Regions from separate parts of the Devosia sp. 1635 genome, predicted to be linked through region 3. Evidence: predicted binding sites of a transcription regulator. Region 3 holds the regulator's gene; each other region holds the start of a gene.
What was found. Region 3 encodes LexA, which represses DNA repair genes until DNA is damaged. Its sites were predicted from a motif close to TGTTCNNNNTGTGTTCNG; they were not measured.
Positions count from the first base shown of each region.

Region 1: a site for LexA is predicted at 1,668-1,685, ahead of HRU92_RS00530 (PA0069 family radical SAM protein). Genes of this name have one in related genera too.
Region 2: a site for LexA is predicted at 1,722-1,739, ahead of def (peptide deformylase). Genes of this name have one in related genera too.

Region 1 covers NZ_JABAOM010000001.1:106,609-109,882, forward strand. The annotation lists gene HRU92_RS00525 (ribonuclease HII) at 1-383, opposite strand, end outside; gene HRU92_RS00530 (PA0069 family radical SAM protein) at 448-1,596, opposite strand; gene HRU92_RS00535 (MDR family MFS transporter) at 1,923-3,274, shown strand, end outside.
Region 2 covers NZ_JABAOM010000005.1:335,324-338,597, forward strand. The annotation lists gene fmt (methionyl-tRNA formyltransferase) at 134-1,054, opposite strand; gene def (peptide deformylase) at 1,179-1,694, opposite strand; gene HRU92_RS17830 (GFA family protein) at 1,814-2,200, shown strand; gene HRU92_RS17835 (metalloregulator ArsR/SmtB family transcription factor) at 2,250-2,612, shown strand; gene HRU92_RS17840 (SRPBCC domain-containing protein) at 2,609-3,073, shown strand; gene HRU92_RS17845 (hypothetical protein) at 3,106-3,274, opposite strand, start outside.
Region 3 covers NZ_JABAOM010000001.1:1,150,304-1,153,577, reverse strand. The annotation lists gene moaC (cyclic pyranopterin monophosphate synthase MoaC) at 1-350, shown strand, start outside; gene glp (gephyrin-like molybdotransferase Glp) at 347-1,549, shown strand; gene lexA (transcriptional repressor LexA) at 1,658-2,371, shown strand; gene HRU92_RS05900 (NUDIX domain-containing protein) at 2,413-2,778, shown strand.

The sequences.
Region 1 (3,274 bases), 1.0 Mb from region 3:
ATGGGCACATCGCGCCCATCCACAAGGACACGGTCCGGCGTAACGCAAAGGCCGTGTACGGCCTGGGTCATGGCCCAGAGCGTCGCGCCGCGAATATTGCGGGTGGCAATGATGGAGGGGGGCGCGATCACCACCGAAACCCGGGCGGTGCCCACGATCTGGGCGAACAGCGCCTCGCGCACCTCTTCGGTCAGCTTTTTGGAATCGTTGAGGCCAAGTGGAATGCAGGTGGGATCAAGGATCACTGCGGCAACGACCACGGGGCCCGCAAGAGGGCCGCGGCCAGCTTCATCGACGCCCGCGACCACGCGCGCCCCACGGGCCTGCGCGGCAAGCTCGTGGGAGTAATCGGGCTCAAGCTGGATGGGTGATTCGATCAGCATGCCGCAGCATTGCGGCGAGGGCCGGTGCCGTCAACCCGGCGCCAGGTCGCGCCGGGATCACAAATCAGAAGAGGCTCATCTGCCGGTCTTCGAGCTTGGGGGCGACGAAAAGGTCGCTGCGCAGGCCCTGAAGCTTGGCGTCGAGCCCATAGCGCTCGCGCGCTTTTTCAAAGCGCTGGGTCAGGAGGGTCGCATAAGGGCCTTCACCGGTCATGCGGGTGCCCCAGCGCGAGTCGTAATCCTTGCCATTGCGGGTATCGCGCACGAGCGAGAGCACATGGCGCACCCGGTCGGGGAAATGACGCAGCAGCCATTCCCGGAAGATGTCGCGCACTTCGCCGGGCAGGCGCAGCAGGATCATGGCGGCTCCCTTGGCACCTTGGGCGGCGGCGGCATCCAGAATGCGCTCGAGCTCCATGTCGTTGATCGCCGGGATCATCGGGGAGGCGAGTACGGAGACCGGCACGCCCGCTTCCGACAGAAGCCGAATGGCTTCGAGGCGCCGGGCCGGGGAGGAGGCACGCGGCTCCATCTTGCGGCTGAGCTTGTGGTCCATCGAGGTCATAGAGATCCCGACTTTGACCAGCCGGAGCTTGGCCAACTCGGTCAGGAGATCGAGGTCGCGGATCAGGAGGGCCGACTTGGTGGTGATGGTAACGGGGTGGCGGGTTTCCAGCATCACTTCGAGGATGCCGCGCGTCAGCTTATGCTTGCGCTCGGCCGGCTGGTAGGGGTCGGTATTGGTGCCCATTGCGACCGGCTTGACGCGATAATTCTTGGCGCCGAGTTCGGCGCGCAGCGCTTCCACCGCATTGGTTTTGACATAGATGTCGCGCTCGAACTCGATGCCGGCGGAATGGCCGAGGAATGCGTGGCTGGGACGGGCAAAGCAATAGGAGCAGCCATGCTCGCAGCCGCGATAAGCATTGATGGAGCGATCAAAGCCGATATCGGGGCTGTCATTGCTGGTGATGATGGTCTTGGCGCGCTCGATATGCTCGACCGTTTCGAACTGGGGCAGCGTTTCGACGCTGTTCCAGCCGTCATCAAAGCTTTCCCGTGCCTGGCGCTCGAAGCGGCCGCTGCGGTTGGATTGCGCGCCCCGGCCGCGATTGCGGCTGGGATCGACCAGTTCGCGCCGCGCCAGATCGGCGTCGCGGCTGCGGCTGAGCTTTTCCAGGGCTTCAAAGGACGGCGCTTGATAAAGGGCCATGAGGCGATCTCCTTGCGCTTGCCGGTCGAATCGCGACGGCACGCAGCGTGGGATTCACATAGCGCACGCACGAGAACAAAACAAGAACAAGGGTGAACAGCTGAGCTGCCTAGACTCATCAAATGGGCGTGGGGAACGGCGGATGCAAGACTGCCCTGCGTTCTGGCGGGTGGACGGGCGCGCTTGCACCCACTAAACCACCCGACCCGGCCAAGGGCGCTGAACCCCACTCGCTTCGGCGATGTCGAAATCGGGTTGGCCCGATCGTCACGGCTGTGTTCCAGCTGCCCGGGACCGAACAAATTCAATTCTGCGAAAGGCACACCATGTCCAGCGATGCTTCTGTTTTAGATGCTGTGCCCCCATCCGCCGCCGCAGCCGAGCCGGGCCTGGGCGCGCGCAATCGGCTGGTGATCAACCTGCTGCTGGTTTCGGCCTTTGTGGTGATCCTGAACGAAACCATCATGGGCGTGGCGCTGCCGCACCTGATGACCGATCTGGGGATCACCGCAAGCGCCGGCCAGTGGCTGACCACGGCGTTTCTGCTGACCATGGCGGTGGTGATTCCCATCACCGGCTTCTTGCTGCAGCGCTTTCATACGCGGCCGGTGTTTGTCGCCGCCATGAGCACGTTTTCGCTCGGCACCCTGATCTGCGCCACCGCTCCTGGCATTGAACTGCTGATTGCGGGTCGGGTGGTGCAGGCCATCGGCACGGCGATCATGATGCCGCTGCTGATGACGACGGTGATGAACCTCGTGCCGCCCGCAACGCGGGGCAAGACCATGGGCAATATCTCGACCGTGATCTCGGTGGCGCCAGCGATCGGCCCGACCATTTCGGGCCTGATCCTGTCGCAGTTGGATTGGCGCTGGATGTTTATCCTCGTTTTGCCGATTGCGCTGGGGAGCCTCGCGCTGGGATTTGCGCGCATCCGCAATGTTTCGACGCCCAAATCCGTGCCGATCGATGTGATTTCGGTCGGTATGTCGGTGGTGGGTTTTGGCAGCCTGGTTTATGGGCTGAGCGGGCTGGGGGAAGCTGCGAGCCATCCCGGTCCCGTGCCGGCCTGGGCGCCGCTGGTGCTTGGCGTCGTGGTGATCGGGCTCTTCGTGCTGCGCCAGCTTTCCCTACAGAAGCGCGACCGTGCCCTGCTTGATCTGCGCACCCTGCAAACGCCGACCTTCAGCATCTCGGTGGTGCTGATGGCGGTGATGATGATGGCGATGTTCGGTATGTTGATCCTGCTGCCGATCTATCTGCAGAACGTGCTGGGGCTCTCGACGCTGCAGACCGGCTTGATGCTGCTGCCGGGCGGCCTCGTTATGGGGCTCTGCGCGCCAGTGGTAGGTCGGCTCTATGACAAACATGGTCCCACCGTGCTGCTCGTGCCCGGCGCGACCATTGTGAGCCTCGTCTTGTGGAGCCTGACCATGGTTACGGAAAGCACGCCCTTTGGCTGGCTGCTGGCGGCCCATCTGGCCTTCAGCGTCGGTTTGTCGCTGATGTTTACGCCCCTGTTTTCGGCGAGCCTCGGTTCGCTCCAGCCCAAGCTGTATTCGCATGGCAGCGCCGTGATCGGCACGGTGCAGCAGGTGGCCGGGGCAGCGGGCACGGCGTTGTTTGTGGCGCTGATGACCCTGCAGTCGGCCAATCTGCTGGCCGGTGGTACCGAGCC
Region 2 (3,274 bases), on a different contig from region 3:
CCCAAGGTCTGGCCTCCCCGCCCCCTTGAGGGGAGGGGCCGGGGGAGGGGGTCCATCAGTGACCCACAAGGCCACCCTCCACCCCGGCCCTCCCCCTCAAGGGGGGAGGGAGCACAAATCTCGAAGTTCGCGATCAACTGAGCATCCTCGGCAGCGCACCGGCGCCGCGCAGAAACGTCGCCGCATCCATCGCGGTCTTGCCTTCGCGCTGCACCTGGACGAGCCGCACGGCGCCAGTCCCGCAGGCAATGGTCAGCTCCGGCAATACCGTGCCGGGCGCCCCTGATCCTGCCGCGAGGGTCGAGCGCAGCGCCTTGACGCGCACCGGCTTGCCCCCGAGCTCGATCTCGAACCAGGCGCCGGGAAAGGGCGAAAGGCCGCGAATATGGTTGTGCACCTCCGCGGCCGGCCGCGACCAGTCGATCCGGGTTTCCCCCTTTTCGATTTTTTTGGCATAGGTCACGCCAGCTTCGGGCTGCGGGGTGAAATCAAGGCTGCCGCGCTCGAGCGCCGCCAGCGCCCGGCCCATCAAATCGGCGCCAACCCGCATCATCGTATCGTGCAATTCGCCCGCCGTGGTGTCGGGGCCGATGGGGATCACTTCGCCCAGGGCGACAGGCCCGGTGTCGAGCCCTTCTTCCATGCGCATCACCATGACGCCGGTTTGCGTGTCCCCGGCCATGATCGCGCGCTGCATCGGCGCCGCGCCCCGCCAGCGCGGCAACAGCGAGCCATGCAGGTTAAGGCAGCCCTCACGCGGCGCTTCCAGAATGGGCTTGGGCAGAATGAGCCCATAGGCCACCACCACCGCGAGATCGGCATCATGGAGCGCAAATACGCCCTGCTCGTCGGGGCCCCTGAGTGAGCGCGGCGTCAGCACGGGAATGCCCATCGCTTCCGCCGCCAGATGCACCGGCGACTTGCGCTCGGCCTGCCCGCGCCCGGCTGGCTTTGGGGCGCGCGTATAAACTGCCACCACCTCATGCCCGCTCGAAACGATCTCGGACAGGGTCGGCACGGCAAATTCGGGCGTGCCCATGAAAACAACGCGCATCGGCAAACTCCTGGGCACGCCTACAGCTTCGGTAGACTTTTAGATGATCGGTCTGCTGCGCTCCTGCAGTAGACCTCATGGTGAGGTGCGCAGCGCAGCCTCGAACCACGTGGTCGTGGTGCGGCTACCCCGCGGCGCGCTTGGCGGCCTTGTCGAACTTCTTGATCACCCGGTCGCGCTTGAGGCGGCTGAGATAGTCGATGTAAAGCACGCCATCGAGATGATCGATCTCGTGCTGGATGCAAACGGCCAGCTTGCCATCGGCATCCCGAACCACTTCATTGCCATCCAGATCGGTGTACTTCACCGTCACCGCGTCAGGCCGCTCCACTTCATAGTAGAGCTCGGGGATCGACAGGCAGCCTTCTTCGGTCACCTGGATCTGGTCGGAAACCTTGGTGATCTCGGGATTGATCATCACCAGCGGATCGGGCGTTTCGCCTTCGCCCGCCAGGTCCATGACCACGATGCGCTTCATCACCCCGATCTGGGGGGCGGCAAGACCAATGCCGGGCGCGTCATACATGGTATCCAGCATGTCCTTGGCCAGCGTCTTGATCTCCTCGTCCACCTCGGGGATGGCGTCGGCGACGGCACGCAGCCGCTGGTCGGGCAACACAAGAATGGGGCGGATAGCCATGTTAATTCGTCCAGGCAAAATGGGAATTGTTCCCGATATGGTATTTTCGGCGCTTCCGGTCAACTGCGCTGGAACCCCGCCAAGGCCGTTCCGTTGCCGCAACAGGGAGGAATAACGCCATGCCAACAACCTATCAGGGTGGTTGCCGCTGTGGCGCGGTGCGCTACCAAGTGACGGGCGAACCGCTCAAAGTCGGCCTTTGCCATTGCACCGACTGCCGGCGCGAAACCGGCAGCACCTTTTTGTATTATGCCGACTGGCCGGTCGATCGCTTCTCGGTCACCGGCACTTACGCCACTTTTGAGGGGCGCAGCTTTTGCCCCCAATGCGGCGCGCCGCTCTTCCACCTCGACGAAACCGGCGCTGAAATCGTGCTGGGTTCGCTCGATCAGGTCCCGGCCGCCTTCGTGCCCACCCGCGAAGGCTGGATCAAGCGCCGCGAACCCTGGCTCACACCGGTGAAGGGCGCGGGTCAGTTCGAGCAAGACCCACCGCACGCCGCCTGAGCGCCACTTACTAACGCGCAACAGGTTTAGTTTGCCAAGTGGTGAACTGATGTCTATAGTTCACCACATGGAGAACTTTGACCCAGCCCTTGACGGAGCCTTTCACGCCCTTGCCGACCCGACCCGGCGGGCGGTGCTGCGCCAGCTGCTGGCTGGCCCCAAGCCGGTCAAGCAACTGGCCGAGCCCTTCGCCATGGGTCTGCCCGCCTTTCTCAAGCATTTGCGGGTGCTTGAGGAAACCGGTTTGATCGCGACGGAAAAAACCGGCCGTATTCGCACCTGCCGCATCGAGCCCGAGCGGCTGCTGCAAGCCGAAAGCTGGCTGGCCGAGCAACGCGCATTCTGGAGCGCCGGGGCGGATCGGCTCGCGGCTTATGTCGAAAACCATCTGGCCGAGGAGCCAAATCCATGACTGTTTGCGACAACGAACTCACCATTACTCGCTTCATCAACGCAGCGCCCGCCAAGGTCTGGACCGCTTGGAGCCGGCCGGAGCATCTCGCGCGCTGGTGGATCCCGGCGCCCATCGAATGCGAGGTGGTCAAGCTCGATCTGCGCCCCGGCGGCGGCTTTGAAACCCGGATGCGCGAAGGGGAGGGGCCATTCCAACCCCATGTGGAAGCCTGCTTTCTCGAGGTTTTGCCCGAGCAGCGCCTGGTCTGGACCACGGCCCTGGCCGAAGGCTGGCGTCCCACCGAGCCATGGCTGGCGCTGACGGCGATCATCACCTTTACGCCCGAAGGGCCGGGCACCCGCTATTCCGCTCGTGTCCTCCACGCCGCCGATAGCCACAAGCACGCCGAACTGGGCTTTGATGAAGGTTGGGGCACCACCATTGATCAGTTGGCCGCTTACGCCGGGGAGCTCGACTGAATTGCGCGAACTGGTCGGCAGCGCCCACGCCGCTATTTCAGGGGCCGGATGGCAAAGCTCAGCGCCAGTTGCAGGATCGGCTCACCTTCTTCATTGCGCACCCACATGGTGATGTTCTTTTGCGGGTAGGCCCCGGGAATATGGTCCTTGGCCAGTTCCGCCAGGGCGCTTGAGGCTTCGTCGCGCGCGGCGTGGTCACTA
Region 3 (3,274 bases):
CCATCATGGGTGGCGCCCTCAAGAAGGGCGACGCCCTGGCCGTCGCGCGCGTCGCGGGCATCATGGCAGCCAAAAAGACCGCCGAGCTCATCCCTCTTTGCCACCCCATCCCGCTCACCAAGGTCAGCGTCGAGCTGGAGGCGCGCGAGCCCGGCGCCATCACCATTCTTGCGACTGCCGAAACCACCGGCCAGACCGGGGTGGAAATGGAAGCCCTCGTGGCGGCTTCCACCGCCGCCCTTACGCTTTACGACATGGCCAAGGGCATCGACCGCGAGATGGTTATCTCCGCGATCTGTCTGCTCGAAAAATCGGGCGGCAAGTCCGGCGATTTCCAGCGCGCGCCATGAGCCTGCTCCCGGTTGAAGACGCCCTCGCGGCCATTTTCGCCCGCGTGCCCCCCGCCCGCACCGAGTCGGTGCCGCTGGAAGCTGCCGCCGGCCGGGTGTTGACCGAGCCCCTGCTCGCCCGTCATGACCAGCCGCCTTTCCCCGCCAGCGCCATGGATGGCTATGCCGTGCGCGCCGCCGATATCGTGCCAGGCGCGAGCCTTGAAGTCGTGGGCACCGCACAGGCCGGCGCCGGCTTTGGCGCGGATATCGCCCCGGGCACCTGCGTGCGCATCTTCACCGGCGCGCCCGTGCCCCCCGGCGCGGATGCCGTGATCATGCAGGAGGAAGCGACCCGCACCGGCGATCGCGTCAGCTTTGCCGCCCAGCCTCCCGTGGGGCGCAGCATTCGCCCGCTTGGCCACGACTTCCGGCAGGGACAGGAGCTGATTCCGAGAGGCTCTCGCCTCACCCCCATGCAACTGGCCGTCGCAGCCGCCGCCAATTGCCCGACGCTGCCCGTTGCCGTGCAGCCGCGCATCGCGCTCCTTGCCACCGGGGACGAACTGGTGCTGCCCGGCACCGCTCTCGGACCGGGCCAGATCGTTGCCTCCAACAGCTTCGGCTTGCGGCCGCTCCTTGCGCCTTACGCCGCAGAGATCCGCGACTACGGGATCGCTCCCGACAACCGGGCGGCGCTTGCCGAGCGCCTTGCCGGCATCTTTGCCGAAGCGCCCGACTTCGTCATCACCACGGGCGGCGCGAGTGTTGGCGACCATGATATCGTGCAGGAAATCCTGCTGAGTCTCGGCGTGCAGCTTGATTTCTGGCGCATCAATATGCGCCCGGGCAAGCCACTGATGTTCGGCACTCTGGGCAAAACCCTGGTGTTTGGCCTGCCTGGCAATCCGGTTTCGGCCATGGTGACCGCCGCCGTCTTCATCAAGCCGGCGCTGCGGCGCTGGCTCGGCGTCGCCGAACCCGCCCCCTGGCACCTGCCGCTCCTTGCGCCCACGCCGCCCAATACCGCCCGGCGCCACTTCATGCGTGCCCAAAGCGTGCATTCAAGCCGAGGTGCGGGCGTGCTCCCCATCAGCGAAACCGATAGCGGTCATACCTCCTCGCTGGCCCGCGCCGATATGCTGCTGGTGCAGCCTGAATACGATCCCGGCCAGCCGGCTGGCGCTCTCGTTCCAGCCATTCCGCTGGACGGGTTCTAGGCAGAGCCAAAGAATTTTCGCCTCCACCCATGAGCGTTATTGCAGAACATAACTGGAACACCTATGCTCGTTCAGTCTTTGTTCCGATTCTGCGATTGAAGGGCTCCGATGCTGACGCGAAAGCAACATGAACTGCTGATGTTCATCCATGAGCGGATGAAGGAAAGCGGCATTCCCCCTTCGTTTGACGAAATGAAGGACGCGTTGGATCTGGCCTCCAAGTCGGGCATTCACCGCCTGATCACGGCGCTTGAGGAGCGCGGCTTCATCCGCCGCCTCCCCAATCGCGCGCGGGCGCTGGAAGTGCTCAAACTCCCCGATTCGATGAACCCCGCGCTCGGCGGCCGCAAGGCCCGCTTCGAGCCCAGCGTCATCGAAGGCAATCTGGGCCGTGTTGCCGCTCCGCCGCCGCGCTCGGGCTGGAGCGATGATTATGTGCGCCCCGTGGCCGTGCCGGTCATGGGTCGGATCGCCGCCGGTACGCCCATCGAGGCCATCCAGAGCCACTCCCACACCATCTCGGTGCCACCCGAAATGCTTGGCCCGGGCGAGCACTATGCGCTGGAAGTGCGCGGCGATTCGATGATCGATGCGGGCATTTTCGATGGCGACACCGTGCTGATCCGTCGCCAGGATGTTGCCGGGACCGGCGAGATCATCGTTGCCCTGGTGGATGACGAGGAAGCCACCCTCAAGCGGCTGCGTCGCAAGGGCAACACCATCGCGCTTGAAGCGGCCAATCCCGCCTACGAAACCCGCATCTTCCCGCCCGACCGCGTCAAGGTTCAGGGCCGCCTGGTGGGCCTGCTGCGTAAATATTGACGCCCAGGGTCGAAAAACTCTGTCCTGTCCTGCTGCGAGTGGTGGCGCAAGAACGCCAGTGCTTGGCGTTCAGGCATCCTTTGGCTGGCTTTCAGCTGGTGAAAGGAACACGGGAAGGCCCCGAGCCGATTGAAATCGGTGCCCTGCGTGAACTCGCAGAGGAGTCTGGCCTGCAGGCAGAAGTTTCGCGCACCCTGCCTTCCAGTAGTGCCATTGCAGATAAACAGCTTTGGCACTTTGTTGTGGTGATCGCCTTGGCTCCCCTGGCCGAACACTGGCGCCACTTCACCCATGATGATGGCGGTCATTGGTTCGAGTTCTTCTGGTGGCCACTCGAGCGCCAACCGGGCCCCGAATGGCACCCCATGTTCCAGCGGGCCCTCGCCCACATCGCTCGCCACGCCTAAAGCCGGAATCGGCCAAGAAACAATCTCTTCGACGGAACTCGATTGCCGCCCTAGGGTCCTCATCAGCCGCACCAGACCAGCGCCTGTGTGCCCCCTCCTTCACCCTCCCCCTTGAGGGGAGGACCGGGGTGGGGGTTTAGTCCCCTCCTCCGCGAGTGACGTTAGACCCAGCTGGCCACCTCCAGCGCGCAATCCGCTCAAGCCCCATACCCCCCGACAATAACTTATCCCCGCCCGCGCCGATCACCCGCATAGTCTCCTCATCCGCGCACCCAAGCGAGATCATGACGAGTGGTTGGTGCGCGGAGGCTGGGGGATCGTGGGTCGCCGCGATCCGGCCGGTGTCCGCAAGAGCCGTGGACCTCTATCGTCCGGTGGTCTTGGGTGAAGAATCGCGATGGCAGCTGCACTGGCCATCGGAACCCTGATGTGGCGCAGGCAGCGGTGCCCGCCAGGGTTTAGTTCGACATCCGCGGAATCTGGCATGCGCCGCAGG